Regions from separate parts of the Variovorax sp. YR566 genome, predicted to be linked through region 1. Evidence: predicted binding sites of a transcription regulator. Region 1 holds the regulator's gene; each other region holds the start of a gene.
The links. The regulator LexA, encoded in region 1, represses DNA repair genes until DNA is damaged. The targets are predictions, from matches to a motif close to ACTGTATNNNNATACAGT.
Positions count from the first base shown of each region.

Region 2: ACTG4X_RS03640 (ATP-dependent helicase) is a predicted target of LexA. The motif match lies at 2,057-2,074, and genes of this name have one in related genera.
Region 3: ACTG4X_RS23770 (PA0069 family radical SAM protein) is a predicted target of LexA. The motif match lies at 2,516-2,533, and genes of this name have one in related genera.
Region 4: recA (recombinase RecA) is a predicted target of LexA. The motif match lies at 4,391-4,408, and genes of this name have one in related genera.

Region 1 is NZ_CP197092.1:4,119,592-4,126,766, reverse strand. Features, by position in the region: gene ACTG4X_RS19365 (oxepin-CoA hydrolase, alternative type) at 1-118, opposite strand, end outside; gene ACTG4X_RS19360 (3-hydroxyacyl-CoA dehydrogenase) at 128-1,648, opposite strand; gene ACTG4X_RS19355 (MFS transporter) at 1,788-2,963, opposite strand; gene ACTG4X_RS19350 (D-2-hydroxyacid dehydrogenase family protein) at 2,960-3,967, opposite strand; gene ACTG4X_RS19345 (hypothetical protein) at 4,058-4,423, opposite strand; gene lexA (transcriptional repressor LexA) at 4,563-5,246, opposite strand; gene ACTG4X_RS19335 (asparaginase) at 5,320-6,285, shown strand; gene adk (adenylate kinase) at 6,334-6,990, opposite strand; gene kdsB (3-deoxy-manno-octulosonate cytidylyltransferase) at 7,125-7,175, opposite strand, start outside.
Region 2 is NZ_CP197092.1:768,438-775,612, forward strand. Features, by position in the region: gene ACTG4X_RS03625 (5'-methylthioadenosine/adenosylhomocysteine nucleosidase) at 1-41, shown strand, start outside; gene ACTG4X_RS03630 (YoaK family protein) at 43-795, opposite strand; gene corA (magnesium/cobalt transporter CorA) at 873-1,859, opposite strand; gene ACTG4X_RS03640 (ATP-dependent helicase) at 2,087-4,207, shown strand; gene hpf (ribosome hibernation-promoting factor, HPF/YfiA family) at 4,539-4,868, shown strand; gene ACTG4X_RS03650 (PTS sugar transporter subunit IIA) at 5,054-5,521, shown strand; gene hprK (HPr(Ser) kinase/phosphatase) at 5,617-6,576, shown strand; gene fur (ferric iron uptake transcriptional regulator) at 6,593-7,012, opposite strand; gene ACTG4X_RS03665 (outer membrane protein assembly factor BamE) at 7,107-7,175, shown strand, end outside.
Region 3 is NZ_CP197092.1:5,054,416-5,061,590, reverse strand. Features, by position in the region: gene ACTG4X_RS23790 (SRPBCC domain-containing protein) at 1-327, opposite strand, end outside; gene ACTG4X_RS23785 (SAM-dependent methyltransferase) at 371-1,327, opposite strand; gene ACTG4X_RS23780 (thiol-disulfide oxidoreductase DCC family protein) at 1,363-1,785, opposite strand; gene ACTG4X_RS23775 (GbsR/MarR family transcriptional regulator) at 1,844-2,437, opposite strand; gene ACTG4X_RS23770 (PA0069 family radical SAM protein) at 2,558-3,652, shown strand; gene ACTG4X_RS23765 (MarR family winged helix-turn-helix transcriptional regulator) at 3,649-4,203, opposite strand; gene ACTG4X_RS23760 (LysR family transcriptional regulator) at 4,536-5,468, shown strand; gene ACTG4X_RS23755 (type IV pilin protein) at 5,863-6,333, shown strand; gene ACTG4X_RS23750 (GspH/FimT family pseudopilin) at 6,330-6,920, shown strand; gene pilV (type IV pilus modification protein PilV) at 6,917-7,175, shown strand, end outside.
Region 4 is NZ_CP197092.1:10,764-17,938, forward strand. Features, by position in the region: gene ACTG4X_RS00070 (amino acid ABC transporter ATP-binding protein) at 1-355, shown strand, start outside; gene ACTG4X_RS00075 (transporter substrate-binding domain-containing protein) at 388-1,200, shown strand; gene ACTG4X_RS00080 (mandelate racemase/muconate lactonizing enzyme family protein) at 1,206-2,315, shown strand; gene ACTG4X_RS00085 (polyketide cyclase) at 2,325-2,753, opposite strand; gene recX (recombination regulator RecX) at 2,737-3,195, opposite strand; gene recA (recombinase RecA) at 3,238-4,344, opposite strand; gene ACTG4X_RS00100 (MarR family winged helix-turn-helix transcriptional regulator) at 4,491-4,976, shown strand; gene ACTG4X_RS00105 (response regulator transcription factor) at 5,040-5,711, shown strand; gene ACTG4X_RS00110 (sensor histidine kinase) at 5,767-7,175, shown strand, end outside.

The DNA of each region.
Region 1 (7,175 bases):
TGAGCGCCTCGATGCCCGCGGCGTAGATTTCGGGGCCCAGTGCATTGCGCTGGGTGGGGTTGGCGATCGTCAGCACCATGGTGCTGCCTTCGCTCGTGCTTTTGAGTTCGGCGGTCATGGCTTGTTTTTATTCTTCTTCGTGCAGCAGGCTCAGGCCTAGCGCGCCGCGGCGGCGCAGCCACGGGCTCGGGCGATAGCGCGGGTCGCCGTAGACCGTCTGCAGGTTGAACAGCACTTCGAGCATGTTGGTCGGGCCGTAGAGGTTGCCCATGGCGAGCGGCCCGCGCGGATAGCCGAGACCCAGCTGCACCGCGGTTTCGAGGTCGGCCGGCGTGCACACGCGCTGCTGGCACATGTCGGTGGCGATGTTGACGATGGTGCCGATCACGCGCTGCGTGACGAAGCCGCCGCTGTCGCGGATCACGCTCACGGCCTTGCCGTCGCGCGCGAAGAGGGCGTGCGCGGCATCGCGGATGTCGCGGCGGGTGGCGGGGTTGGTGGCGAGCACGCGGCGCTTGGTGGCGGCGTCATCGATCAGCATGTCGATGCCGACGGTGCGCGTGGCGTCCAGGCGTTCGACCGCGGCGACCGTGGTCACGTCGAAGCCCAGCGGTGCGACCAGGATCAGCGAATGCGGCGCGGCCGTGGCACCGCTGTCGATCTGCGCGCCCAGCGTGTTCACCAGGCGCAGCAACTCGGCGCGGCGTGCTGCGCGCGGCGACACCCAGACCGAAGGCGTGCCCTCGACCACCGGCGGCGGCGGCTCGGGCGTCTGCTGCATCACGCCATCGTTGTAGCGGTAGAAGCCCTCGTTGGTCTTGCGGCCCAGGGCGCCGGCGGCCAGGCGCTGCGCGGTGATTACGCTTGGGCGGAAGCGCGGCTCCTCGAAGTACTGGTGGTAGATCGATTCCATCACCGGGTGCGACACGTCGAGCGCCGTCAGGTCCAGCAACTCGAACGGGCCGAGGCGAAAGCCGGCCTGGTCCTTGAGGATGCGGTCGACGGTCACGAAGTCGGTCACGCCTTCGCCGACGATGCGCAGCGCCTCGGTGCCGTAGCCGCGGCCCGCGTGGTTGACGATGAAGCCGGGTGTGTCCTGCGCCTGCACGGCGCTGTGGCCCATCTGCACCGCATAGTCGGCCAGTTGCTTGCAGACCTCGGGCGCGGTCTTGAAGCCCGCGACCACCTCGACCACCTTCATCAGCGGCACGGGGTTGAAGAAGTGGAAGCCCGCGATGCGCTCGGGCCGCTTGAGGCCGGCCGCGATGGCCGTCACCGAGAGCGAAGAAGTATTGGTGACCAGCGTGGCGGTCTCGGCCACCACGCCTTCGAGTTCGCGGAACAGCTTGCGCTTGACTTCCAGGTCTTCGACCACGGCTTCGATCACAAGGTCGCAGCCTGCCAGCGCCTGGATGGAATCGACGGCCTTGACGCGCGCAATCTGGGCATCGCGCGTGGCGGCGTCGATCTTGTTTTTCTCGTGCAGCTTGTTCCATTGGGCGACGAGGGCTTCGCGGCCGCGTTCTGCGGCGCCCGCGAAGCTGTCGAGCAGCAGCACTTCGCTGCCCGCCTGGGCGGCGATCTGCGCGATGCCGCGACCCATGGCGCCGGCGCCGATGACGCCGATTCGGGAGTAGTTCACTGTCATTTGCTGGAGATTTTCACTGGTTGGGTGGTTCCGGGCCTGCCGTGCAGGCGCCAATGCAGGTGTCGACGCAGGTGCCGCGCAGATGCTGCTGTCGAAGGCTTCGATTTTGCAGCCCCGTGCGGACGGGGCGTGACGGGTTTTACGCGGAGGCGTTTTCAGGCTGCGCGGCGCGGCTGCGGTCGATAGCCACGCTCAGCGAAATGGCGATCAGCACCAGGCCCAGGCCGGCCCAGCTCATCCAGGCGCCCGCATCGTTGGCGAGCAGCCAGCCGCCAAGCGCGGCGCCCACGGCCTGGCCGGTGTAGATGCCGGAGCTGTTGAGCGCTACCGAGCCCGGCGCGAGCGCGGGCGCCAGGCCCACCAGACGGGCCTGCTGGGCCGAATTGGTGGCGAAGCAACCCAGGCCCCAGGGAACGAGCACAACGGCCAGCCAGGCGAGCGTGGAGGCCAGTGGCCACACCAGAAGGCTCGAGGCGATCAGCACGGTCGTGATCAGCACCATGCGGCCGGCACCCACGCGGTCGATGTACCGGCTGACCACCATGTTGCCGATCAGCCCGCAAACGCCGAACAGCGCCCACATCACGCTCAGCGTGGTGGCGTCGGCGCCGAAGCTCTGCTTGAGGATCGGCCCGAAATAGCTGAACAACACGAACTGGCCGGCGCCCTGCAGCGCCGTGACGGACACGATGCCCATCAGCACCGGGCTGCGCAGCACACGCAACCATGCTTCGGCGGTCAGTGCGGCAGGGCGGATGCCGCTCGGCAAGGTGAGCCAGATCGATGTCGCGCTCGCGACACTGAGCGCCGCGATTGCCATGAATGCCATGCGCCAGCCCAGATGCCCACCGATCAGCGCGCCGATGGGCAAGCCCAGCACCGATGCCATCGACCAGCCGAGGAAGACGAAGGTGACGGCGCGTCCGCGATGCTCGGGCGGCACCAGCATGCCGGCGCAGGCCGCAGCCTGGGGCGTGAAGATGGCCGGCGCGATCACCGTGAGCATGCGCACCGGCAGCAGGGCGCCGAAGCTCGGCATCAGCGCACAGAGAACGTGGCCGGCGGCGTACCAGAGCAGGGTGATGGCCAGCAGCTGCCGACGGTCCCAGCCCGCGACCGCAGCGGCCAGCAACGGAGCGCCGATGCACATTACCGCCGCGGCAGCCGTGATCAGTTGCCCTGCGGTGGCGACCGTGACCGAGAGCGATGCGCTGATCTCGTTAAGGGTGCCGGGCACCACCATCACGCCCGTGCCGATCACGAAATTGCCGACGAGCAACGCCCAGAGCGCACCCTGTGGCGCCGGCCGGCTCACCGGCGGACCTGCAGCGCGCCGGGATTCACGATGTTCGTGGGGTTGCCGTTGATGTAGCTCACGACGTTGTCGAAGGCCTGCCCGAAATAGCTCTCGTAGCTTTCCTGCTCGACGTAGCCGATGTGCGGCGTGCAGATGCAGTTCTCGAGGCGCAGCAGCGCGTGGCCTTGCAACGGCGGTTCGCTTTCGAACACGTCGATGGCGGCCAGCCCGGGGCGGCCGCGGTTGAGTGCGGCGAGCAGGGCGTCGGCTTCGACCAGTTCGGCGCGCGAGGTGTTGACGAACAACGCTGTCGGCTTCATGCGCGAGAGGTCTTCCAGCGTGATGAGGCCGTTGGTTTCTTCGTTGAGCCGCAGATGCACCGACAGCACGTCTGCAGCGGCGAAGAACTCGTGGCGGTTCTGCGCGACCTGGAAGCCGTCGGAGCGGGCCTTGGCGCAGCTGGCTTCACGGCCCCAGATCACGACCTGCATTCCGAAGGCCTGCCCATAGCGCGCGACCAGCTGGCCGATGCGGCCATAGCCCCAGATGCACAGCGTCTTGCCCTTGAGTACCGAGCCGAGCCCGAAGTTGGGCGGCATCGAGGCCGACTTGAGGCCTGACTGTTGCCAAGCACCGTGCTTGAGGTTGCTGATGTACTGGGGCAGCCGGCGCATGGCAGCCATGATGAGCGCCCAGGTGAGCTCCGCAGGCGCCTGCGGAGAGCCCGAGCCTTCCGCCACCGCCACGCCGCGCTCGGTGCAGGCCGCGACGTCGATGTGCCCGGCGACGCGCCCGGTCTGCGAGATGAGCTTGAGCTTGGGCAGCTTCTCGATCAGCTGGCGCGAGATATGGGTGCGCTCGCGGATCAGCACGATCACGTCGGCATCCTTGAGGCGGACCGATAGTTGCCCGATGCCTTTCACCGTGTTGGTGTAGACCTTGGCCGCGTACGCGTCCAGCTTGGCGGCGCAGCGCAATTTGCGCACGGCGTCCTGGTAATCGTCGAGGATCACAATGTTCATAGCGTGCCATTGTGCCTCGCAGCATTGGAATGTCGTGCCCGTGAACGTTTGGATACCCGCCCCCACAGCCGCTCGCAGGGGTGTTCGGGCTCAATGCAGGCGTGTCGAGCGCGGGGCCGTGGCCATGGTTTCGGCGGTTTCGAGTGCTGCCAGCCGGTCGAGTTCGGCGCAAACGTCGGCCATGCGGCCAGAGATCACGACGCGGTTGCTGTGCTGCTGGCCCTTGCCGTCGACCACGCGGACTACGCGCAACGGGCGCGCCGGTGCTGTGGGCGTTGCAGTGCCGCTGGAGCGGGCAGTGCAGGCGGGGCGTACAGCCACATAACGCAATCCGGCCGAGGTTTCAGCTGCGTCGAGGTGATCCCTGCGGTGTGGGCGGCGTGCCGGCATCAGGCGGCTGGCCAGCGATTGCAGCGGCATCCAGAAATCAGCGATGGCGAGGAGGGCGATTCCCATGTGAACTCCAAAAAAGTATGAGGTTGAACACAGGCAGGATTTCTTGAATCGGCCGCGACAGGGTGATGGCGACTCTTCGCCATACGCCCGCCACCTGTTGCTGCCGGAGAGGGAGGTTGCGGAAAGCAGGCCTCGGGGCCTACATCAGCATGGTGTTGCGGATGAGCCCGACCGCGAGGCCTTCGATTTCGAAAGGCTCGCCGGGCTGGACGATGATGGTCGGGTAGTCGGGGTTCTCGGCGTGCAGCTCGATGACCTGCTTGTTGCGCTTCAGGCGCTTGACGGTCACTTCGTCACCCAGGCGCGCGACCACGATCTGGCCGTTGCGCGCTTCCTTGGTGGCTTGCACCGCGAGAAGGTCGCCATCCATGATGCCGGCGTCGCGCATCGACATGCCGCGCACCTTGAGCAGGTAGTCGGGCTGGCGCTGGAACAACGTGTTCTCGACGTAATAGGTCTGGTCGACGTGCTCTTGCGCGAGGATGGGGGAGCCGGCTGCGACGCGACCGATGAGCGGCAACGCCAGTTGGGCCATGCCGGGCAGCGAGAGCGAGAACTGGCCGCCCTCGCGGTGGCGCGTTTCATTGAGAGAGCGCAGGGCGTCGCCCTTGAGGCGGATGCCGCGGGAAGTGCCGCTCACCAGCTCGATGACGCCCTTGCGGGCTAGTGCCTGCAGGTGCTCTTCGGCGGCATTGGCCGACTTGAACCCGAGCTCATTGGCGATTTCGGCGCGCGTGGGTGGCGCACCAGTGCGTGCGATGGCGCTCTGGATGAGGTCCAGGATCTGCTGCTGGCGGGCTGTAAGCTTCACGGCGAACTGCATATGTGGTTCCTTGCGGCACTGGCTAGATATCCAGTACCTGTATTTTTAACCAGTTTTTAAAAGTTGACAAGCCATGGTCAATTCCTCTTCGCCTGAAGTGCGCCGTCGTGTGGTGGTTTTGGGAACGGGCGGCACCATTGCCGGCAGGGCAGCCAGCAGCGGCGACAACATCGGCTACACCGCCGGGCAGGTGGGCGTTGCCGATCTGCTGGGCGGGATCGAGGCGCCCGAGGGCGTCGCTCTGGAGGCAGAGCAGGTGGCGCAGGTCGACAGCAAGGACATGTCGTTCGACATCTGGCAGCAGTTGGCCCGACGCTGTGCACACTGGTTGGCGCAGGCCGACGTGGCGGGCGTGGTGATCACGCACGGCACCGACACGCTCGAAGAGACGGCGTTCTTCCTGCACTCGGTGCTGGCTCCGTCCAAGCCCGTGGTGCTCACCTGCGCGATGCGCCCGGCCACCGCACTGGCGCCCGACGGACCGCAGAACGTGCGCGACGCCATCAGCGTTGCCGCGACGGAAGGCGCACGGGGCGTGACCGTGGTGTGCGCCGGCGCAATCCACAGCGGCATCGACATCCAGAAAGTGCACACCTACCGACTCGATGCTTTTGCTTCAGGTGATGCGGGGCCGGTCGGCTACGTCGAGGAAGGAGAGGTACGCCGTGTCCGGGAGTGGCCTGAGGGATCGGCGTCGCAGGCGTCGAAGCTCTTCGAGGCGACCAGCGTGCAGTGGCCCCGCGTCGAGATCGTCATGAGCCATGCCGGCGCCAGCGGCGCGGTGATCGAAGCGCTACTGCAGCCCAATGCCGCCGATCCCGTGCGCGGGCTGGTCCTCGCCGCCACCGGCAACGGCACCCTGCACCATGCGTTGGAAGCGTCAGCGCTCAAGGCGCAGGACGCGGGCGTCGTGGTGGTTCGAGCTACTCGCTGCGCGAATGGACGCATCCTGCCGAAGGCCGGGGATCAGCTCCGCGATGCGGGTGCGCTGACGCCCGTGAAGGCGCGCATCGCGCTGATGCTGGAACTGCTGGGGTGAAAACAAAACCGCCCCGTTGAAGGGGCGGTTTCGGAAATCAGATCAGGATCAGCTGCTCAGTGCAGCCAGCGCACGCTGCGTGATCTCGTCAACCGTGCCCACGCCCTTGATGGCACGGTACTTCGGCGCGGCGGCCGGGTCGGTCTTGGCCCAGGCGGAGTAGTAGTCGACCAGCGGGCGTGTCTGCTGGCTGTACACGTCGAGCCGCTTGCGTACGGTTTCTTCCTTGTCGTCTTCGCGCTGGATCAGGTCTTCACCGGTCACGTCGTCCTTGCCTTCCACCTTGGGCGGATTGAACTTGACGTGGTAGGTGCGGCCCGATGCCGGGTGCGAGCGGCGGCCGCTCATGCGTTCGATGATGTCGCCGAAGGGCACGTCGATTTCGAGCACGTAGTCGAGCTTGACGCCAGCTGCCTTCATGGCGTCGGCCTGGGGGATGGTGCGCGGGAAACCGTCGAACAGGAAGCCGGCTGCGCAATCGGGCTGCGCAATGCGTTCCTTGACGAGATTGATGATCAGGTCGTCACTGACGAGGGCGCCTGCGTCCATGACGGCCTTGGCCTGTAGCCCGAGCGGCGTGCCGGCCTTGACGGCGGCGCGCAGCATGTCGCCGGTCGAAATCTGGGGAATGCTGTATTTCTGGCAAATGAAGGCCGCTTGCGTGCCTTTGCCCGCCCCGGGCGCGCCCAGCAAAATTAGTCTCATGGTGTCCTCGGACGGTTCTTAGATTTTGTGTCGCGCCGAGCGTCGGCCCGAGGGCTGGGCAAGGCGGAGTTGCGTCGAGGATAGCACGCGTGCCCTCGAAGAATTCCAGCCGCCCGCGCAGGCATGAGGGCGCCTCAGGCGGGGGGCGCGGCGGCGAAGACGGCGCGTACGCGCGCCAGGTCTTC
Region 2 (7,175 bases), 3.4 Mb from region 1:
TGAACGCGTGGCTGGCCGGTCGGGACGCGAAAAGGGCTTGAGCTAAGGCGTGGCCCGCCGCCAATGCGGAAGGTCGCGAAGCAGGGGCGGGATCGACAGCACCAGCAGCAGGGCGGCCAGCGGCACGACGCAGACGAACCCCACGTGCTTGAAGCCGAGCGCGCCCACCGTTCCCCCAAGCACGAACATGCCGACCAGCCCGCCGCAGCGGCGCAACCTGCTGCGGTCGTGGCGCACCGGCAGGGGTGTCGACGGCATGCGCCGGTTCCAGTAGAGCATCTTGCCCAGCTCGATCCCCATGTCGGTGATGTTGCCGGTCATGTGGGTGGTGCGCGTGCTGCCACCCGAGGTCTTCGACGCCACGGCGTTCTGCAGGCCCATGATGAACGACAGCAGCAGCACCGTGAGCGGCACTGCGAATGGCGTTGCCCAGGTCAGCGTGATGGCACCCGCGAGTCCGAACGGAAACATCAGCGCGGCTTCCAGCAGCAGAGGCAGCGCATAGACGCCGTGCAGCCGGTGCTGCCGCGCCCAGTTCACCAGCACCGCGCACACCGCGGCGCCGCTCAGGAACGCCAGGATCGCGCCCAGCGCGTTCAGCAGCAGCGTGGCGTTGCCCAGCACCATGCCGTCCGCGAGCTGCGACGCAAAGCCGGTCATGTGCGAGGTGTACATGTGCAGCACGAGAAACCCGCCCGCGTTGACGGCCCCGGCATTGAAGGCCAGCAGCAGGCCGAGCGCGGTGTTGGTCGACGGCGCGCGATGGCGGTTGGTGAGGAAACGAAGTCTGCGCACGGGGCTCTCCGGGGGGCGGCGCTGGGCCGGCAGCCACTCTAGCACCCGGCGCCCCTTGCGGCGCCCTGTACTGGCTGCTACTTCAACCAGCCGCGCCGGCGGAAGTACCACATCGGCACCAGCGCGCTCGCCGCCATCAGCACGATGGCATACGGATAGCCCATGGCCCAGTCGAGCTCCGGCATGAACTTGAAGTTCATGCCGTAGATGCTGGCGATCAGCGTGGGCGGCAGCAGCGCGACGCTGGCCACCGAGAAGATCTTGATGGTCTTGTTCTGGTTGATGTTGATGAAACCGACGGTCGCATCCATCAGGAAGTTGATCTTGTCGAACAGGAAGGCCGTGTGGTTGTCCAGCGACTCGATGTCGCGCAGGATCTGCCGGGCTTCCTCGAACTGCTCGGCGTTGAGCATCTTGCTGCGCATCATGAAGCTGACCGCGCGGCGCGTGTCCATCACGTTGCGGCGGATGCGGCCGTTCAAGTCTTCCTGCCGCGCGATGGCGCCGAGCACTTCGCCGGCCAGCTCGTCGCTGACATTGCCCGAGAGCACCTTCTTGCCGGCCACTTCGAGCTCGTCGTAGATGTTCTCCAGCGTGTCGGCCGAGTATTCGGCGTCGGCGTCGAAGAGCTTGAGCATCACTTCCTTGGCGTCTTCGATCAGCCCCGGTGCGCGGCGCGCGCGCATGCGCAGCAGGCGGAACACGGGCACGTCTTCGTCATGGATCGAGAACAGCACGCCGCGGCTGCGCAGGTCGGTGTTGTGCTGGTTGAGGATGAAGGCCACGCGCACGGTGCGCGGGTCTTCGTCGTCGTCGATCAAGAAGTCGGAGCGGATGTGCAGCTCGCCGTTGTCTTCTTCGTAGAAGCGGGCCGACTCCTCGATGTCCTCGTCCATCGCGTCTTCGGGAATGGACAGGCCGTAGTACTGCTTGATCCAGCGCTTTTCTTCGAGCGTGGGCGACTCGAGGTCGACCCAGATCGGCTGAAACTTGGAGAGCTCTTCGAGCGCCTCGATTTCTTCCTGAACGAGGCGGCCGTTGGCGAGCGTGAAGATGTTGAGCATTGGCTCACTCCCGGGAATGACTGAACGATGGGCGAGGGAGGGGCGCTTTCAATTCCCGGGCCCGACGTGCGCTAAGAAAAACGCGTCAGTGAAAGGGAGTTGAAAGCTGCCGAGACGGGGCGGTTTCCATTGGGAAGAATCTCCGGTTGCAGCGAGGCGCGATTATGTCACCGGCCACATGGCAGCACGGTGGCTGGACTGGACGGGCATACAGTAAAGTCGTGCCCATGCAGACTGCTGCGCTCCCCGCTTTTTCCGCTGCCGCGAAGACCCAGGCCGAGCGCCTGGCCGCCGCGTTGGCCACGCTCAACGACGCGCAGCGCGCGGCGGTCGAACATGGGGTGGGAGCAGCCATTGCCGAGCGTGACGAGCGGCCGTTGCTCGTCATTGCCGGCGCCGGTTCGGGCAAGACCAGCACGCTGGCGCACCGTGTCGCACACCTCATTGCCCGCGGTGTCGATCCGCAGCGCCTGCTGCTGCTGACCTTCTCGCGCCGTGCCGCGCAGGAGATGGAGCGCCGCGCAGGCCAGGCGCTGGCACGTGCGCTCGGCCTGAAGTCCGAAGCCCCGCCCGCGCTGCCGTGGGCCGGCACCTTCCACGGCATCGGCGCGCGGCTGCTGCGCGAGTACGCGCCGCAGATTGGCCTCGACGAGAACTTCACCATCCACGACCGCGGCGATGCCGAAGACCTGATGGGGCTGGTGCGTCACGAGCTGGGCCTGTCTTCCACCGTCAATCGTTTTCCGCGCAAGGGCACCTGCCTGTCGATCTACTCGCGCTGCGTGAACACGCGCGCGCCGCTGGCCGATGTGCTGAAGGAGGCCTTTCCCTGGTGCGATGAATGGGAGGCCGAGCTGAAGAAGCTGTTCGGCGCCTACGTAGAGGCCAAGCAGCGGCAGAACGTGCTCGACTACGACGACCTGCTGCTCTACTGGGCTGAGATGGCCGCGGAGCCCGCGCTGGCTGCGCACATCGGCGAGCGCTTCGACCACGTGCTGGTCGACGAGTACCAGGACACCAACCTGCTGCAGGCTTCGATCCTGCTCGCGATCAAGCCCGACGGGCGCGGCGTGACAGTGGTGGGCGATGACGCGCAGTCGATCTATTCCTTTCGCGGCGCGACGGTGCGCAACATCCTCGACTTTCCGTCGCAGTTCACGCAGGCCGCGCGCGTGGTCACGCTGGAGCGCAACTACCGTTCGACGCAGCCGATCCTCGATGTCTCGAACCGCGTGATCGCGCATGCGGCCGAGCGGCATGCCAAGACGCTGTGGACCGACAAGCCCTCGGCCGGCAAGCCGCTGCTGGTGCTCGTGCCCGACGAAGCGGGGCAGGCGCGCTGGGTGGCCGACAAGGTGCTGGCGCACCGCGAGGGCGGGCTCGCACTGAAGTCGCAGGCGGTGCTGTTCCGCACCTCGACGCACAGCGCGGCACTCGAACTCGAACTGGCGCGGCGCAACATCCCGTTCGTGAAGTTCGGCGGGCTCAAGTTTCTCGAGGCCTCGCATGTGAAAGACCTGCTCGCGGTGCTGCGCTTTGCGCAGAACCCGCGCGGGCGCATGGCGGGCTTTCGCGTGACGCAGCTGATCCCGGGCATCGGCCCTGTCACGGGCGCGCGCCTGCTCGATGCAATGGACCAGGCGGCCGACCCCGCCGCAGCGGTGCGCGACTTTGTGCCGCCTTCCGCGGCACGCGCGCAGTGGGCCGACTTTGCCGAGGCCTACGCCGCCTTGCGCGCACCCGCGCTGAAGTGGCCGGCCGATGTCGAGCTGGCAATGGACTGGTATCTGCCGCACCTGGAGCGGCTGTACGAAGACACCTCCGGCGTGCGGCGCGCAGACGTGGAGCAACTGGCGCGGCTCGCGGCCGGGTATGCCTCGCGCGAACGCTTCCTCACCGAACTCACGCTCGACCCGCCCGAAGCCACCAGTGACCGTCCGGGCCCGCCGCTGCTCGACGAGGACTACCTGATCCTCTCGACCATCCATTCGGCCAAGGGGCAGGAGTGGAATTCGGTGCACGTGCTCAACGTGGTCGACGGCTGCCTGCCGGCCGACGTAGCGCAGAGCGCGCACGAGCTGGAAGAAGAGCGCCGGCTGCTGTACGTGGCAATGACCCGGGCGCGCGACCACCTGCACCTGCTGATACCGCAGCGCTTCCACATCACGCAGCAGGCGGCGCGCGGCGACCGGCACTTGTATGCCAACCGCACGCGCTTCATCGCCGATGCCGATCTCGAAGGCTTCGAGCAGCAGACCTGGCCGCCTGCGCCGGTGCGCCCGCCGGCCGTGCCGCCACCGAGCGCGGTGATCGACCTGCGCAACCGGATGCGCGCGGCCTGGCGCTGAATCGCTGAGCGGGCCGCTGGCCCTTCCGGTGGCAGGGTCACACGTGGACCGAGGCTGAAACATTTGTTCCCGAAGCGCCGCATCGCCTGCCCCGCGAGCGCCAGCTGCTATTGATTCGCTAGCGTGTGAAAAGCTGCGCACGAAGCCGCAAAACCCCGGGCAACTCAGGTATTGCAATACCGTGACAGCTTGGGCATAGTGAATCGACCCACCCCTCTTTCCTCTTCTTCCCTTCCCCGCGTTCCCCCTCTCAAAACTCCCGTTTTTCGCCGGCCACGCTGCATTCCGTAGCGCGGCCATTTCCCCAACCGTCAATTCCAGGAGGTCATTCATGAATTTGACGATCAGCGGTCATCACCTCGACGTCACCCCTGCCTTGCGCACCTACGTCACGAGCAAGCTGGACCGGATCACCCGACATTTCGACCAGGTTGTCGATGTGAAGGTGATCCTCACGGTGGAAAAGCAGAAGGAAAAGGAACGCCGCCAAAGGGCGGAGTGCAACATTCACGTCAAGGGCAATGACATGTTCGCGGAGTCGAGCCACGCTGATCTCTACGCTGCGGTCGATGAACTGGTCGACAAGCTCGACCGCCAGGTGGTGCGCCACAAGGATCGCCTGCAGGACCACCATCACGCGGCGCCCAAGCGCGTGATGTAAGAGCCCCCAGCTCGCATCAAGGCCGCCTTCGGGCGGCTTTTTGTTTTCCGACTGTTGCGGTAGGGCTTTGGCAAGCCCCCAGAGGGAAGCACGAGGCCTCAGGACAACATGTAGACAGAAAGTAAATAGGGGGACTGGGGGTTTTTACCAAGCGGGTGCATAATCGCCCCCGCTCTGCACCCACCATGAATCGCCTCGCGTCCATCCTGCCGCCCGCTCAAGTGCTTGTGAGCGTTGACGCTACTAGCAAGAAACGTGCTTTCGAAGAAGCCGGCCTGCTGTTCGAAAGCCTTCACGGTCTGGGCCGTGCCCTCATCACCGACAGCCTGTTTGCCCGCGAGCGCCTCGGCTCCACCGGTTTGGGCCACGGCGTTGCCATTCCGCATGGCCGCATCAAGGGCCTCAAGGCGCCGATGGCCGCGGTGTTCCAGCTGGCCAACCCCATCGGCTTCGACGCACCCGACGAGCAACCCGTCGCGCTGCTGATCTTCCTGCTGGTGCCCGAAGCGGCCACGCAGAAGCACCTCGAAATCCTCTCGGAAATCGCCGAACTGCTGAGCGACGCCAGCCTGCGCGAGCAGATCAAGTCCAGCACCGACGCTTCTGCATTGCACGGCCTCATTGCCGGCTGGCAGTCGACCCAAGTCGCCTGAGCGCATGTGTCGGCGCGTGCGGCTGCTGATAAGCTGCGCGGCACTTCTTCCCGTCACTCATCCAATGCCGGCGCCGGGCGCCGTCTCCTGAACGCATGAAGCCGACCGTCATCAGCGCCGATGCCATGTTCGAGGAGTTCCGCGGTTCGCTCCGCTGGGAATGGCTCGCGGGGCTCGGTGCTTCAGAGCGCCAGTTCGACCCCGAAGTCATCAGCCGCGCCCAGTCGGCGGCCGACCTTGTTGGCTATCTCAACTACATCCACCCGTACCGCGTGCAGATCCTCGGCGCCCGCGAGGTGGCCTACCTGACGCGCGGCAGCGAGGAAGACTGCGCGCGGCGCATCGCCCGCATCGTCACGCTGGAGCCGCCGATGCTGGTGCTGGCCGACGGCCAGGCTGCGCCCGACGAGCTGCTGTCGATCTGCGAGCGCGCCCAGCTGCCGCTGTTCGCCACGCGCGAGTCGTCGGCCTTCGTGATCGACCTGCTGCGCGCGTACCTGTCCAAGCACTTTGCCGAGCGCACCTCGATGCACGGCGTGTTCATGGACATCCTGGGCATGGGCGTGATGATCACGGGCGAGTCGGGCCTGGGCAAGAGCGAGCTGGGACTGGAGCTGATCTCGCGCGGCAATGGCCTCGTGGCCGACGATGCGGTCGACCTGTTCCGCATCAACCAGAACACCATCGAAGGCCGCTGTCCCGACCTGCTGCTGAACCTGCTCGAAGTGCGCGGCATCGGCCTGCTGGACATCCGCGCGATCTTCGGCGAGACGGCGGTGCGCCGGAAGATGCGGCTGAAGCTCATCGTGCACCTCGTGCGGCGCGACAGCTTCGAGCGCGACTACGAGCGCATGCCCTCGGCGCCGCTCACGCAGGACGTGCTGGGCATCCCGGTGCGCAAGGTCATCATCCAGGTGGTGGCGGGGCGCAACATCGCCGTGCTGGTGGAAGCGGCGGTGCGCAATTCGATCCTGCAGCTGCGCGGCATCGACACGTACGCCGACTTCGTGGCGCGCCACCACAAGGCGATGGAAAACTCCCGCGACGGGGACTGAAAACGAGGGAGACGGATCAGCGCTTCTTTGCGCAGTCTCCGCACAGGCCGTACAGCGACATGGCGTGGTCCTGCAGGATCCAGCCCTTGTCCTTGGCGATCATCTGCTGGCGGCGTTCGATCTCGGCGTCGTAGAACTCCTCGACCTTGCCGCAGGAGGTGCAGATCAGGTGGTCGTGGTGCGTGCCTTCGTTCAGCTCGTATACGGCCTTGCCGCTTTCGAAGTGGCTGCGCTCGAGGATGCCGGCCTGCTCGAACTGCGTCAGCACCCGGTAGACGGTGGCCAGGCCGATGTCGGAATGTTCGTTCAGCAGCACGCGAAACACGTCTTCCGCCGTCATGTGCCGTTGGCTGCCGGTCTGGAAGATCTCGAGGATCTTCAGGCGCGGTAGAGTGGCCTTGAGGCCGGTGTTCTTCAGTTCGTCGATGTTGGCCATGTTGGTTCCTGCGCCCTGGGGCTGCGGCAAAAAGGCCCCGAAAAAGGCCAGCCGCTACAATGGCCGATCATATCGCTACCCCCTTTTTCCTCCCATGCCTGCCATTCTCCAACGCCGTCCCTGGCTGCTGGTTGCTGCCGTTGCCGCAACGCTCTGCCTTGGT
Region 3 (7,175 bases), 930 kb from region 1:
GATGAACACCGCCAGCGTGCCGGTGACGAACAGCGCTGTCGCCACCCAGGGCGCCCAGAGGTAGTAGCCCCAGCTGCGCCGCTCGATGCGCTCGGCCAGGTACACCGTGACCGCGCCGCACACGGCGGGCACGAAGTACACGAACGACCCGAGCATCGGGGAGAAGCGCTGGCCAGGCCCGCCGCTGAAGACGACACGCAGCACCAGCGCGACGAGCGCGCCCGCCAGGATCGGCCAGAACCATGCGAAGGGCATGCGGCGCCGGGGCTCGGCCTGCTCGGCGGGGGCGAGCTCGGAGAGCCTGCTTTCTTCGTTGTCGTTGCTCATGTGGAAACCTCTTCTCCTCGTTGTGCTTGTGTTGTTCGTTCTGTCAGTCGGCACGGCGCTTCGCCGTGACCATGCAGTAGTCGAAGTCGCGCCAGAACATGCCCAGCGCGAGCGCGCAGTAGCTGGCCACGATGTGCTTGCGCCGCCACGGGCTGAGCTTGCCGCGCGCCTTCCAGAGCTCGGCCAGCGTGAAGCGGGTGGCCAGCACCGGGATGTGCAGCGCGCTGGGCGCCACGCGCCAGCGCAGCGACTTCACCTCGATGTCGTCGAAGCCGTGCTCGCCCAGCGCGGCGACGAAGTCTTCGCGCACGGCCAGCGTGGGCACGGCCCAGCTGTCGGCCCACAGGCGGTGCAGCCAGCTTGCCAGGCGGCCGGGCCGGGGCCGCAGCAGAAAGCCGTCGACAACAGCCAGCCGCGCACCGGGCTTCAGCAGCCGTGCGGCTTCGCGGATGAAGTCGGCCTTGGCGGTGCCGTCGGCATAGCAGGCGCTTTCGACGGCCCATGCACCATCGGCCTGCGCGGTGGGCAGGCCGGTGCGTGTGTAGTCGGCTTCGAGGTGCGCCATGCGGTCGGCCACGCCTGCGGCGGCGTCGAGCTTCGCGGCAATGCGGTTCTGCACGGCGACGTTGGTCACGGTGATGGCGTAGAGCGACGGATCGTCGCCGACCAGCGTGCGCGCGGTGGCGCCGGCGCCGCAGCCCATGTCGATCACGCAGCGGCGGTGCGCGGTGCCGGGCTGTGCGTCGCCGAGCCGCAGCGCACGGCCGACCGCGCGGTTCATCTCCACCAGCATGCCTTCGCGCCGCAGCGGGTTCAGGCCCGCGCGCCAGAAGCCGAAGTGCATGTTGTAGCTAGGGCTCCAGGCGCTGTAGTCGGTCGCTACTTCGGTGAAGTAGTCCTGCGTGTCCTCGGTCGTGATGGGCGCGCTGGCGTGGCTTGCCGGGGTGCGCAGGGGCGTTTCGTGCGGCGCGCGGAAGTCGGGCTGGAAGACGGTGGGCATGGCGATTCCCTCGGTGGTTGCTTGTTCGTTGGTTCTCAGAGGCGGCAGTTGCCGTCGTCGCAGGAAGGCGCGACACGCCCGGCGAGCCTTGCGGCCAGCCAGCGCGGAATGCGGTAGCGATTGCGCGCCAGCAGTGCATAGGCGCGGTCGGCCAGCGGCGCGACGATCGGCAGGTCAAGCAGGAAGCTCCCGCTCGACAAGCCGACAGCTGTGCGGCAGATGCGGATCGCGGGCACGCCGACGAACACCCGGCCTTCGGCGTCCGATGCGTGGATGGCCGCCATCAGCGCGTCGCGCGGAGCCGGGCCGCTGCTGAACGCCAGCGGCGAGCAGTCGACCAGTTGCAGCCGGCCCCCCGCATCGCGCGCCTTGAGGCTGCCCATTTCGGCCGAGCAGATCACGCAGCTTGCGTCGAAGTAGATCGTGAGCGGGTAGGCAGGAAGGGCGGTGTGGCTCATGCTGCTTTTGGTTCTCGATATTTCTGTCAAAACAGAAACTAAAGGGCAAAAAAAGGGCTCAGATCATCGGCAGGCTGGCATGGTGCGCGTCCGGGTCTTCGTCCTTGCCGCCCTTGCCGGTCGCAGCGGTATCGCCGCGCACGAACCTCTGCACGCTCGCGCCCAGCGTCATCACCTTGTCGAGCGTGCCGGGCGACAGCCGCAGCATTTCGTCGGCCCAGGTGGCGAGCTTGTCCATGAGTTCCATGGTGGAGCGGATGCGGTCCTGTGCATCGGCCGGTTCTTTCTGGAAGTCGGGGCTGGAGACCAGTTCGCGCAGCACGCGTACGGTGGGGTCGAATTCGCGTTCCTTGCGTTCGCGCACGACGGTGCGAAACAGCTCCCACACGTCGACGCTGGTCTCGAAATAGTCGCGCCGGTCGCCCAGCGTGTGGGTTACGCGCACGAGATTCCAGGCCTGCAGCTCCTTCAGGCTGTTGCTGATGTTGGAGCGGGCGACGCCGAGCGTGTCGCACAGCTCCTCGGCGTTCATCGGCTTGCCGTGTGCGAAGAGCAGGGCGTGGATCTGCGAGACGGTGCGGTTGACGCCCCACATGGAGCCCATTTCGCCCCAGTGCAGGACGAACTTGCGTTGAATGTCGGTGAGTTCCATGGCGTCGAGTTTAGGATTTACGAAATTTCTGTCAATAGAGAAATTTAAAAACTGGCAACAACAGTGAATCAGTGGAATACTGTATGAATAAACAGTAAATCCAGCCTCGAAGGAGTTGCCATGCCAGCTGCCCGGATCCCCATTCACGCCATCAAGGGCCGCGGCGCGGCCACGCATATCGCGCATCGCTTCTCGAAGGACGAGCGCGACGCCTTCGACGACGGCTGGGGCACGCTCGAAGAAGGCGTGGCCGAGGCCGATGAGCTCCAGCCCATTGCCACCGAGGTGCGCTTCGAGGACGTGAAGTCGGTGCTCAACGGGAACGACTCGCCCGACATCTACTTCGACCGATCGCTCAATCCGTACCGCGGTTGCGAACATGGCTGCATCTACTGCTTCGCCCGGCCCACGCACAGCTACCTGAATCTCTCGCCCGGACTCGACTTCGAGACCAAGCTCATCGCCAAGCGCAACATCGTCGAGGTGCTGCGCACCGAGCTCGGGCGCAAGAGTTACAAGCCCAGCTACATCGCCATCGGCACTGCCACCGACTGCTACCAGCCCATCGAGCGCGATCTGCGGCTCACGCGTTCGATCATCGAGTTGCTGCAGGAAACGCGGCATCCGTTTGCGCTGGTCACCAAGTCGAGCGCCATCGAGCGCGACCTCGACCTGATCGCGCCCATGGCGGCCGACCACCTGGTGGCCGTATACGTGACCGTGACCACGCTCGACGGCGAACTCGCCCGCAAGCTGGAGCCGCGCGCCGCTGCGCCGCATCGCCGGCTGCGCACCATCCGCACGCTGACCGACGCCGGCGTGCCGGTCGGCGTGAGCGTGGCGCCGCAGATTCCCTTCGTGACCGAAGACATGGAGCAGGTGCTCGAAGCCGCGTGGGAGGCCGGCGCGCGCAGCGCCTTCTACACGGTGGTGCGGCTGCCGTGGGAGGTGGCGCCACTCTTCAAGGAATGGCTGATGCTGCACTACCCGCAGCGCGCCGACCGCATCATGGCGCGCATCCACGAGATGCGCGGCGGCAAAGACTACGACGCCGACTTCGCCACGCGCATGAAGGGCTCGGGCCTGTGGGCCGACCTGATCCACCAGCGCTTCGAGAAGGCCACGAACCGCCTCGGCTACAACCGCGAGCGCATTCCGCTGGATGTCACCGCGTTCCGGCCGCCTGGGGCTGCGGGGCAGGGCAACTTGTTCTAGCCGTACTCAGGCGCGCACTCGGGCCATCGATGGCGCGTGCCGCCCGAGCGGCGGTCGGCTTTTTCCGGGACCACGCCCAGCGCGCTCAGTTCCCTGCCGCGCAATTCGAGCCGGTGCAGGCACTCGAGAAAGATGTCGAGGTGCTCCGCGTCGATGCCGTCGAGAAGATCCATGTTGAGGCGAGCGACCCGCGGAAACAGCGCGTCGCAGAGCTCGCGGCCGGTGGAGCTCAGGCGCACATGTACTTCGCGGCCGTCCTGCGCATCCTGGCGCCGCTCCACCAGTTTCTTCTCGCTGAGGCTGCGCAGGCCGCGCGAGGTGCGCACACGGTCCAGTTGCAGGCGCTCGGCAAATGCGGAGGAGGTGATCTCGCCGATCTGCGCGAGCATGCCGATCATTCCCCACTCGCGATGCGTGATGCCGAAGCCGCCTTCGACCAGGCGGGTTGCCATGCCGCTGCAGGCACGCACCGCGCGCGACAGCCGGTACAGGAGCAGGTCGTCCAGGGAGCGCGGATCGCGCAAGGCATCTGCATTGGGAAAAGCTTGCATGCGAATCGGAACTGAAAGGTTGTGGCCAGCCCGCCTTGGTGGTGGGTAATGGATTAGATTAACTACTGGTTATTGTCTATAACCAAGACGCAATCCCTGAATATTGCCGCAACAACGACCGATTTGCGACTTTATCCGACAAATCCTCTGCCAATGCCAATTGGTCAGTTGCTGCTCAGTCTTGACTTCATTTTCCCTCGCGATGAGCGGGAATTCATGAATCTGGATGGATTTGAATGATTGCAAATCGGTGATCGATTGATAGCAAATACGTAATTAAGACCTTCCACGCCGCAAGCGTATTGCATTCAGCATTCAAGGAAAGAATCTCCGTGCTCGACCTGAACGAAGTCGCAATGTTCGTGCAAGTTGCGCGCCTTGGCAGCTTTGCCGAGGCGGCGCGGCAGCTGCGTATGCCATCGGCAACGGTGAGCCGGCGCATCCAGCAACTCGAGGCGCGCCTGGGCACCCGGCTGATGCAGCGCTCGACCCGCAAGCTGACGCTGACGAGTGCGGGCCAGACCTTTCATGAGCGATGCGGCCCGGCGGTCGAGAAACTGATCGAAGCAGGGCAATCGCACGTCGCGGGCAGCCAGGCGCCGAGCGGCCCGATCCGGGTGGCGGCCTCGGCCAGCTTCTTCGAATACTTCGAGATGGAATGGGTGTCGGCTTTTATCGCCGCGCACCCGCTGGTACAGCTCGATTTCGTTCTCAGCGACGTCCCGGCCGACCTCATCACCGACCGCATCGACGTGGCGTTTCGCATCGGGCCCCTGCCGGACTCGAGCTACGTGGCTCGCAGGATCTTCGCGAGCTACGGGGGCCTTCTTGCCAGCCCCGCCTATCTGGCGGCGCATGGTGCGCCCACCAATCTGGAGGAGCTGAGCAGGCACGCGTGCGTGACACAGCCGCCGGACACCGGAAATTTCACCACCTGGCGCCTGCAGGGGCCTGACGACGTGGAAGAAGAGGTGCGGGTGAGAGGGGCCTTCACCAGCAACATGCAAGTGGCGCTGCGCGAGGCCGCGTGCGCCGGACTCGGCATCGTCGCGTTGCCGTCGATCCTCACGGCGGCGGAGGTGGCCGCCGGCCGGCTGGTGCCGGTGTTGCCGCAATACATGCGGGCGGGCCGCGGCCTGAGCGTCGTCTATCCCAGCCGCCAGCAGCGGCCGCTGGCAGTCTCGGCGTTCGTCGACATGGCCGTGGAAAAGCTCAGCCTGCAGGAGTGGACACCTCTGTCCAGCGCGGAGACAGAGACGGCCTGAGCACCGGGCGCGGCGCGCCAATTGGCATGCCGCAATTCGGCGACGCATTGCATTTCTGCTATCGACTCAATTCCCGCGCCCGCGCGACCCATATCGGAGCAATGCGCCTGATTTTGGTGCATCTCACGCGATGCGATGTCGCGATTACCTCGAAACTTGAGCGGCTGAATTTCATTTCGAGCGCTAGTAGGAAACTACAAAGATCGTAAACAATTGTCACATGCGATCTCTCAATAGAGATGCGCATTAGCGATCCGATTTTCGTTCCATCTGGAGCCAATTTGCGGATTGCTCGAATTGGACCAGTCTTTCAGCGCCAGTCCAATTCATTCGTTTTCATCGTTTCTCCAATCTGGAGGCAAACGGCTTTCTTTGTTGCAAGGGTGGACAGCGGATGCAGACACGGTCTTTGAGCGCAGCGGGCTTCACTTTGATCGAAGTCATGGTCACGGTGGCCATCGTGGCCATCCTGGCGTCACTCGCCTTGCCCAGCTATCGCGACTACGTGCTGCGGGGCCAGCTCGTCGACGGCACCAATGGCTTGTCGGCCATGCGCGCCGACATGGAGCGCTTCTACCAGGACAACCGGAGCTATCTCAAGACGGGAAGCTTCGTTCCTCCCTGCACAGCGACCTCGACCAGGACCAATGTCGTCGGCAATTTCACGCTGTCCTGCACCACTGACCCCGCGGCGACTTCGACGACCTACACGCTGCAGGCCGTAGGCAGTGGCCCGACCACCGGGTTCACGTTTTTTGTGGACCAGCTCGGGGTGCAGTCCACCACCATCGACAGCAAAGTGTCGGGATGGACGGGCTGCAACAAGGCCTGGGTGACCAAGCGCGGCCAGGCGTGCCCGGCATGAAGGGTCATCTGCGCCGTACGTCGGGCTTCACCCTCATCGAGCTGATGGTGACGATCGTGCTGCTGGCCATCCTGACGATGCTGGCCATGCCTTCGTTCATGACGTGGATCAACAACAACAAGGTTCGCACCGTGAGCGATTCGCTGCAAAACGGACTGCGGTTCGCGCAGAGCGAAGCGTTGCGCCGCAGCCGGCCCATGGTGTTCTCGCTGACCAACAGTTCGGCTCCGCAAACCAGCCTGACGGCCGTTGCCAACGGCAGCAACTGGTCGATCAATGTCTCCAAGTCGAGCCTGGATGCGAACAACGTGTTCGTGCAGGCCGGCGTGCTCACGGATGTCGCATCCGGCGTTCAGATCACGGGGCCTGCAGCCATCTGCTTCAACGCCATGGGGCGGGTGGTCGCGAATACCGACACCGACGTGAATGGCGCCAGCTGCGACACAGCTTCGGTGTTGCAGACCTACGACGTCACCCTGACTCCCGGCGCCGACCGGCCGCTGCGCGTGCTGGTCGCCCTGGGTGGGCAGATCCGCATGTGCGACCCGGCACGCAAGCTGAGCGATTCCCCCGACGGTTGCCCATGAAGAAAAGTCTTCCCCCCGCTTCCCGCGCCCCGCAGTCGGGCTTCGCCCTGCTCGAAGTGCTGGTCTCCCTCCTGCTGTTTTCATTCGGCGTGCTCGGCCTCATCGGCCTGCAGGCGCGCGCCATCAGCCTGTCGACGGATGCGGAAGACCGCAACCGGGCCGCCTTGCTCGCCAACGACATCGCCAGCGCGATGTGGCTCGGCAAGTCGGTCTCCGTGGACACAGGCAAGGGCTCGGTCTGGCAGACCCGTGCCA
Region 4 (7,175 bases), 3.1 Mb from region 1:
ACGCGTGGGCCTGGCCGAGAAGGCCGACGCCTACCCCGAACAGCTCTCGGGCGGCCAGCAGCAGCGCGCGGCCATTGCGCGCTCGCTCGCGATGAAGCCGCAGCTGATGCTGTTCGACGAAGTGACCTCCGCGCTCGACCCGCAGCTCACCGGCGAAGTGCTCAAGGTGATGGAAAAGCTCGCTGCCGAGGGCATGACCATGATCCTCGTCACGCACGAGATGGCGTTCGCGCGCGGCGTGGCCGACAAGGTCATCTACATGCACCAGGGGCTGGTGTGGGAGGAAGGCGACGCCGGCATCCTCAGCGACCCGCAGACGCCTGAACTGCGCCAGTTCATCGGCACCGGGCTTTGATTTTCTTTTCAGACAACTCCAGGAGACCTTCGATGACTTCTTCCCTCTCGTTCAAGCGCCGCGGCGCGCTGCTGTCCGCGCTCGTGCTGGCCCTCGGCTTTGCAGGTGCGGCGCATGCCGACCAGCTCGACACCATCACCGCCGCCAAGAAGATCCGCGTGGCCATCGACCTCGCAGTGCCGCCCTACGGCCTGAAGGACGAGAAGCTCAACGCCACCGGCTCCGACGTCGAGACCGCGCGCCTGCTGGCCAGGAGCCTGGGCCTCGAGCTGGAGATCGTGCCCACCACCGGCGCCAACCGCATTCCCTTCCTGCAGACCGACAAGGCCGACATCGTGATCTCCAGCATGTCGGTCACGCCGGAGCGCGAGAAGGTCGTCGACTTCTCTGTGCCCTATGCCGCCATCCTGGCCGTGGTGGGCGCGCCCAAGAGCATGAGCATCACCGGCCCGGCCGACCTGGCGGGCAAGAAAGTGATTGCCACGCGCGGCACCACCAACGACCAGGAAGTGACGAAGATCCTGCCGGCCGGCGCGCAGATAGTGCGCTTCGACGACGACGCCACCTCCATCACCGCCGTGGTGAGCGGACAGGCCGACATCTTCGCGACCGCGCCGCCGCTCTTGAAGACCATCAACGAGAAGAACCCGGCCAAGCAGATGGAGCCGAAGTTCACGATGAAGGTCAACATGCTGGCCATCGGCATGCGCAAGAACGAGCCGCGCCTGAAGGCCAAGCTCGACGAGTTCGTGAAGGCGCAGCTCAAGAGCGGCGAGCTCAACACCATCTACAAGAAATTCCACGGCGCCGACCTGCCCGCGGACGTGATGCGCAACGGAGCCTGAGCACGATGGCGAAGATCGACCAGGTAGAGATCGCGCAGATCGACATCGCGCCCAAGATCAAGCGCACCGACGCGATCCAGTCCTTCGTGACGCAGGAGACCGTGATGGTCACCGTGCGCTGCGACGACGGCTCGTCGGGCACGGGCTACACGTACACCATCGGCACGGGCGGCTCGTCCATCGTGGCGCTGCTGAACGACCACCTGGTGCCGCGCCTGATCGGGCGCGACCCGCAGCAGTACGAAGCCATCTGGCGCGACCTGTTCTTCCACACGCACGCGACCGCCGTGGGCGCCATCACCAGCCTGGCGCTGGCGGCCATCGACACCGCGCTGTGGGACCGCAACGCGCGCGCGGCGGGGCTGCCGCTGTGGCGGCTGGCCGGTGGTGCGCAGGCGCGCGTGCCGGTCTACACGACCGAGGGCGGCTGGCTGCACATCGAGCCCGCACAACTCGTCGAGCAGACGCTCGCTGCGAAGGCCGACGGCTTTCTCGGCGCGAAGATCAAGGTCGGCAAGCCGCATGTGGCGCAGGACATCGCGCGCCTCTCGGCCGTGCGCGAGGCCGTGGGGGCGGACTTCGAGCTGATGGTCGATGCCAACCAGAGCTTCACCGTGGCAGAGGCCATTCGCCGTGCGCGCCAGTACGCGCCGCTCGACCTGGCATGGTTCGAGGAGCCGATGCCGGCCGAGCACGTGCGCGGGCACGCGCAGCTGCTGGCGAGCACCAGCGTGCCGATCGCGGTGGGCGAATCGATGTACCACCCGTCGCAGTTCGCGGAATACATCCAGCAGGGCGCCTGCTCCATCGTGCAGGCCGACGTGGCGCGCGTGGGCGGCATCACGCCGTGGCTGAAGATTGCGCACCTCGCGGAGGCGCACAACATCGCGATGTGCCCGCACTTCCTGATGGAGCTGCACGTGAGCCTGTGCGCAGCGGTGCCGAATGCGCGCTGGGTGGAATACATCCCGCAGCTCGATGACCTCACGACGAGCCGGCTGCGCATCGAAGGCGGCCATGCGGTGGCGCCGGAGACGCCGGGGCTGGGCATCGAGTGGGATGCCGAGCAGCTGAAGGCGCGGCGCAAGTTCGCTCCGATCGTGGTGCGCGGCTGAGTCGGTCAGTCAGTCTGCTTCGAGCAGGTTGCGCAGCGCCTGCAGGTCGCGGGCGATCCACTGCGCATCGCGCTCGAAGGCCGCATCGTCCATGTGCGGCTGGCGCAGCAGCGTGAACTGCAGCTCGCAGGCGTCCGGCGCAACGCCGATCACGCGAAACGGCAGGTAGACCTCGGGCACGCCTTCGGGCGCGACCCAGTGGTCGAGCACACCGAGATCGTTGCGCGGCGCGAAGCGCATGCGGGCCTCGCCGCTCTCGGGCGTGCGCACGATCCAGTGGTCGCCATGCGGCACCAGCGCGCTCTTGGCGAGGCCGCTGGCCCAGTCGGGCAAGCGCTTCGGATCTGCCGCCAGCACATAGGCGCGGCGCCATTCGCACTGCACGCGCTGAGTGATGACGCGGGACTGCGCGGCGTGGTCTTCATTCGTCGGTTTCATCGAAATCGCTCCTGAGTACCTTGGACACGACGGCGCCCGAAAAACCGCGCGCCATCAGGAATCGCATCTGCTTGGCCCGCTCCTTCGCGTCGGCGGGCGGCGCGTCGAAGCGGTGGCGCCACAGGGCCGTGGCGCGTTCGACTTCCGTCTCTTGCAGGCTGGCCACCGCTTCTGCGATGGCCTCGGGCGCGATGCCCTTGGCCTGCAGCTCCTGCTTTACCCGCAGCGCGCCCGAGCGGGCAGCGCGCTGGTTGAGTACAGAGGCCACCACGCGCGGCTCGCTGATGAAGTCTTTCGCTGCCAGCTCGTCGAGCGCCTTCGCCAGCGTGCCGGGCTCTTCTTCATGCTTTGCCAGCTTGCGCTCCAGCTCCGCGCGCGAATGTTCGCGCTGGCTCAGCAGGCGCAGTGCGCGGCCTTTGAGGGACGGGGCGTTGAATGCCATTCGGGGGTCGCTCGCGCGGCCCCCGGGGAGCCGCGCTCTGGCTTATTCGCCCTTGTCGGCCTTCTCGGCCTTGGCAGCCTTCTGCGGCTTCTCTGGCGTGGCGCCGGCATCGGCGGCCAACAGCGGGATGCCCAGCGACTCGCGCACCTTGTTCTCGATCTCGCGCGACAGCTCGGGGTTCTCGCGCAGGAACTCTCGGGCGTTGTCGCGGCCCTGGCCGATCTTCTCGCCGTTGTAGGCATACCAGGCGCCCGACTTGTCGACGATCTTGGCGGTCACGCCCATGTCGATGATCTCGCCTTCGCGGCTGATGCCTTCGCCGAACAGGATGTCGAACTCCGCCGTCTTGAACGGGGGCGAGACCTTGTTCTTCACCACCTTCACCTTGGTTTCGTTGCCGATGGCCTCGTCGCCCTTCTTGATGGTGCCGATGCGGCGGATGTCCAGGCGCACCGAGGCGTAGAACTTCAGCGCGTTGCCGCCGGTGGTGGTTTCGGGCGAGCCGAACATCACGCCGATCTTCATGCGGATCTGGTTGATGAAGATGACCATGCAGTTGGTCTTCTTGATCGTGGCCGTGAGCTTGCGCAGTGCCTGGCTCATCAGGCGGGCCTGCAGGCCGGGCAGCGAGTCGCCCATTTCGCCTTCGATTTCAGCCTTGGGCGTGAGCGCGGCGACCGAGTCGATGACGATCAGGTCGACGGCGCCGGAGCGCACCAGCGAGTCGACGATTTCAAGGGCCTGCTCGCCGGTGTCGGGCTGGCTGATCAGCAGGTCGGACAGGTTCACGCCGAGCTTCTGGGCGTATTGCACGTCGAGCGCGTGCTCGGCATCGACGAAGGCGCAGGTGCCGGCCTGCTTCTGCATGGCGGCAATGACTTGCAGCGTGAGCGTGGTCTTGCCCGACGATTCCGGGCCGTAGATTTCGATCACGCGGCCGCGCGGCAGGCCGCCGACGCCCAGCGCGATGTCCAGGCCCAGCGAGCCGGTGGAAACCACCTGGATGTCTTCGAGCGCCTCGCCTTCGCCGAGCCGCATGATCGTGCCCTTGCCGAACTGCTTTTCGATCTGGGCCAGCGCGGCTTGCAGCGCCTTGGCTTTTTCACTGTTGGCGACCGAGATGCTTGCGCCCTTGACGACTGCGTCCATGTGGAAACTCCTTGAAAATCAACGGTTTGTGTTGGGTTTCATCCGATCTGCTTTTAACTACAGGCTGGATGCTTGAACAGTAGTGTAGAGGCTGATGGGTTGGCGTAAACCCATTTTTTGGTCAGTTTGCTTTACCATTTGCCGCCATGGCCGAAGCCGCTTTCCCGACCGACCCCGATGCCTGGCGCCAGACCCACCTGGGCCGCCTGCTCGGCCACGCCATGCGCCGTTTCGACGAGCGCGTGCTGGAGCTGATGGCGCACGACGTCGACGTGCCGCTGGCGCTGTCGAACCTCGCGGCGCGCGCGCAGGTGAGCGCGGCGCACATCCACATCACGCGGCACCTGGCGCGCGAGGGCTCGCGCCTCACGGAACTGGCCGAGCGCGCCGGCATGACCAAGCAAGCGATGGGCGCGCTGGTCGACCAGTGCGAAGCCTGGGGCCTGGTCACGCGCGGGCCCGATCCGCTCGACGCGCGGGCGCGGCGCGTGCTCTTCACCGCCGACGGGCTGGCCTGGCTAGACGCCTTCCGCAGCGCGGTGACGCAGGCCGAGAGCGAGTTCCGAAGCAGCGTCGGCGACGAGATCGCCACCGTGGTAACGATTGGACTGGAAGCCTACACAGCGGGCTAGACTCGCCCCAGAGACAAATGTGAACGGCGCCGTTTCGGCGCTCGAACAGGCCGGAGGTGACGCATGCGGATTCTGATTGCCGAAGACGACCAGGTGCTGGCCGATGCCCTGCTGCGCAGCCTGCGCACCTCGGGCGCGGCGGTCGACCACGTGGCGAACGGCTCGCAGGCCGACACCGCGCTCATGACCCATGACGAGTTCGACCTGCTGATCCTCGACCTCGGGCTGCCCAGCCTGCACGGCATCGAGATCCTCAAGCGCCTGCGCGCGCGCGGCTCGCAGCTGCCGGTGCTGGTGCTCACCGCGGCCGACAGCGTCGAGGAACGCGTCAAGGGCCTGGACCACGGCGCCGACGACTACATGGCCAAGCCCTTCAGCCTGCAGGAGCTCGAAGCGCGCGTGCGCGCCCTCACGCGGCGCGGCATGGGCACCACCAGCAACGCCATCCGCCACGGCCCGCTGGTGTACGACCAGGCCGGCCGCGTGGCCACCATCGACGGCAAGATGATCGAGCTGTCGGCGCGCGAACTGGGGCTGCTCGAAGTGCTGCTGCAGCGCGCCGGCCGGCTGGTGAGCAAGGACCAGTTGGTCGACCGGCTGTGCGAATGGGGCGAGGAGGTGAGCCTCAACGCCATCGAGGTCTACATCCACCGCCTGCGCAAGAAGATCGAGAAGGGGCCGGTGCGCATCGCGACGGTGCGCGGGCTGGGCTACTGCCTCGAAAAGATCCAGTGACGACGACGCGGCAGCCGCCACGCGCGGGCGGCGGCACGCCGGAGGACTCGGCGCGATGAAGCTCTTTCAGCGCGCGCAGCGCTCGCTTTTCGGCGAGATCCTCGATTGGATGCTCACGCCGTTGCTGCTGCTGGTGCCGGTGAGCATCGGCGTCACCTGGCTGGTGGCGCAGGGCATTGCCAACGCGCCCTTCGACCGCGCGCTCGAACACAACGTGAAGGCCCTGGCCGAACTGGTGACGGTGAAGGAAGGGCATACGCAGTTCGTGCTGTCGCAATCGGCGCGCGAAATCCTGCGGGCCGACGACGCCGGCCACGTGTACTACCAGTTGCTCGACGGCCACGACACGCTGCTGAGCGGCGAGCGCGACATTCCGATGCCCGGCCTCGACGAGCCGCTGCCGGCCGGCCAGGTGTTCCTGCACAACAGCGCCCTGCACGGCAAGGAGGTACGCGTGGCCTCGATGTGGATCGCCAGCGGCACCGACGACGTGCCGCCCACGCTGCTGCAGCTGGCCGAGACGCGCGAGAAGCAGTCGGTGCTCGCGGCCGAGATCATCAAGGGCGTGCTGCTGCCGCAGTTCGCCATCCTGCCGCTGGCAGTGCTGCTGATCTGGCTGGCGCTGGTGCGCGGCATCAAGCCGCTGTCGGTGGTGGAGGCGCGCATCCGCGAGCGGCGCCCGGGCGACCTGAGCCCGCTCGACGAATCGTCGGTCCCGCTGGAAGTGGTGCCGCTGGTGTCGTCTGTGAATGAACTGCTCGACAAGCTCAACGATTCGATCGGCACGCAGAAGCGCTTTCTGGCCGACGCGGCGCACCAGCTGAAGACGCCGCTCGCGGGCCTGCGCATGCAGGCCGACCTGGCGCAGCGCGAAGGCGCCAACGCCGACGAGCTGAAGCAGTCGCTCAAGCAGATCGGCCGCGCCAGCAAGCGCGCCACGCACACGGTGAACCAGCTGCTGTCGCTGGCGCGCGCCGAAGGCAACAGCGCCAATGCGCACCACCAGCCCTGCGATCTGGCGAAGCTCACCATCGAGGTGGTGCGCGAGGCGGTGCCACGCGCCATCGAGAAGCGCATCGACCTGGGCTACGACGGCGCGGAAGCGGGCGCACCGGGCGTGATGTTCGACGGCAACGCGACGCTGCTGAAAGAGCTGGTGCGCAACCTGGTCGACAACGCGATCAACTACACGCCCTCGACGCCGGAGCGCCCTGGCCTGATCACCGTGCGCGTGCTGGCCGACCCCTTCGGCCACGTGCTGCTGCTGCAGGTGGAGGACAACGGCCCCGGCATCGCCGAGGTCGACCGCGAGCTGGTGTTCGAGCCCTTCTACCGCGTGCTCGGCAACGAGGCCGACGGTTCGGGGCTGGGGCTGCCGATCGTGCTGGAGATTGCGAACCAGCATCGCGCGCAAGTGAAGCTGGAGGATGCGCATCCCGGCAAGCAGCCGCCGGGCGCGCTGTT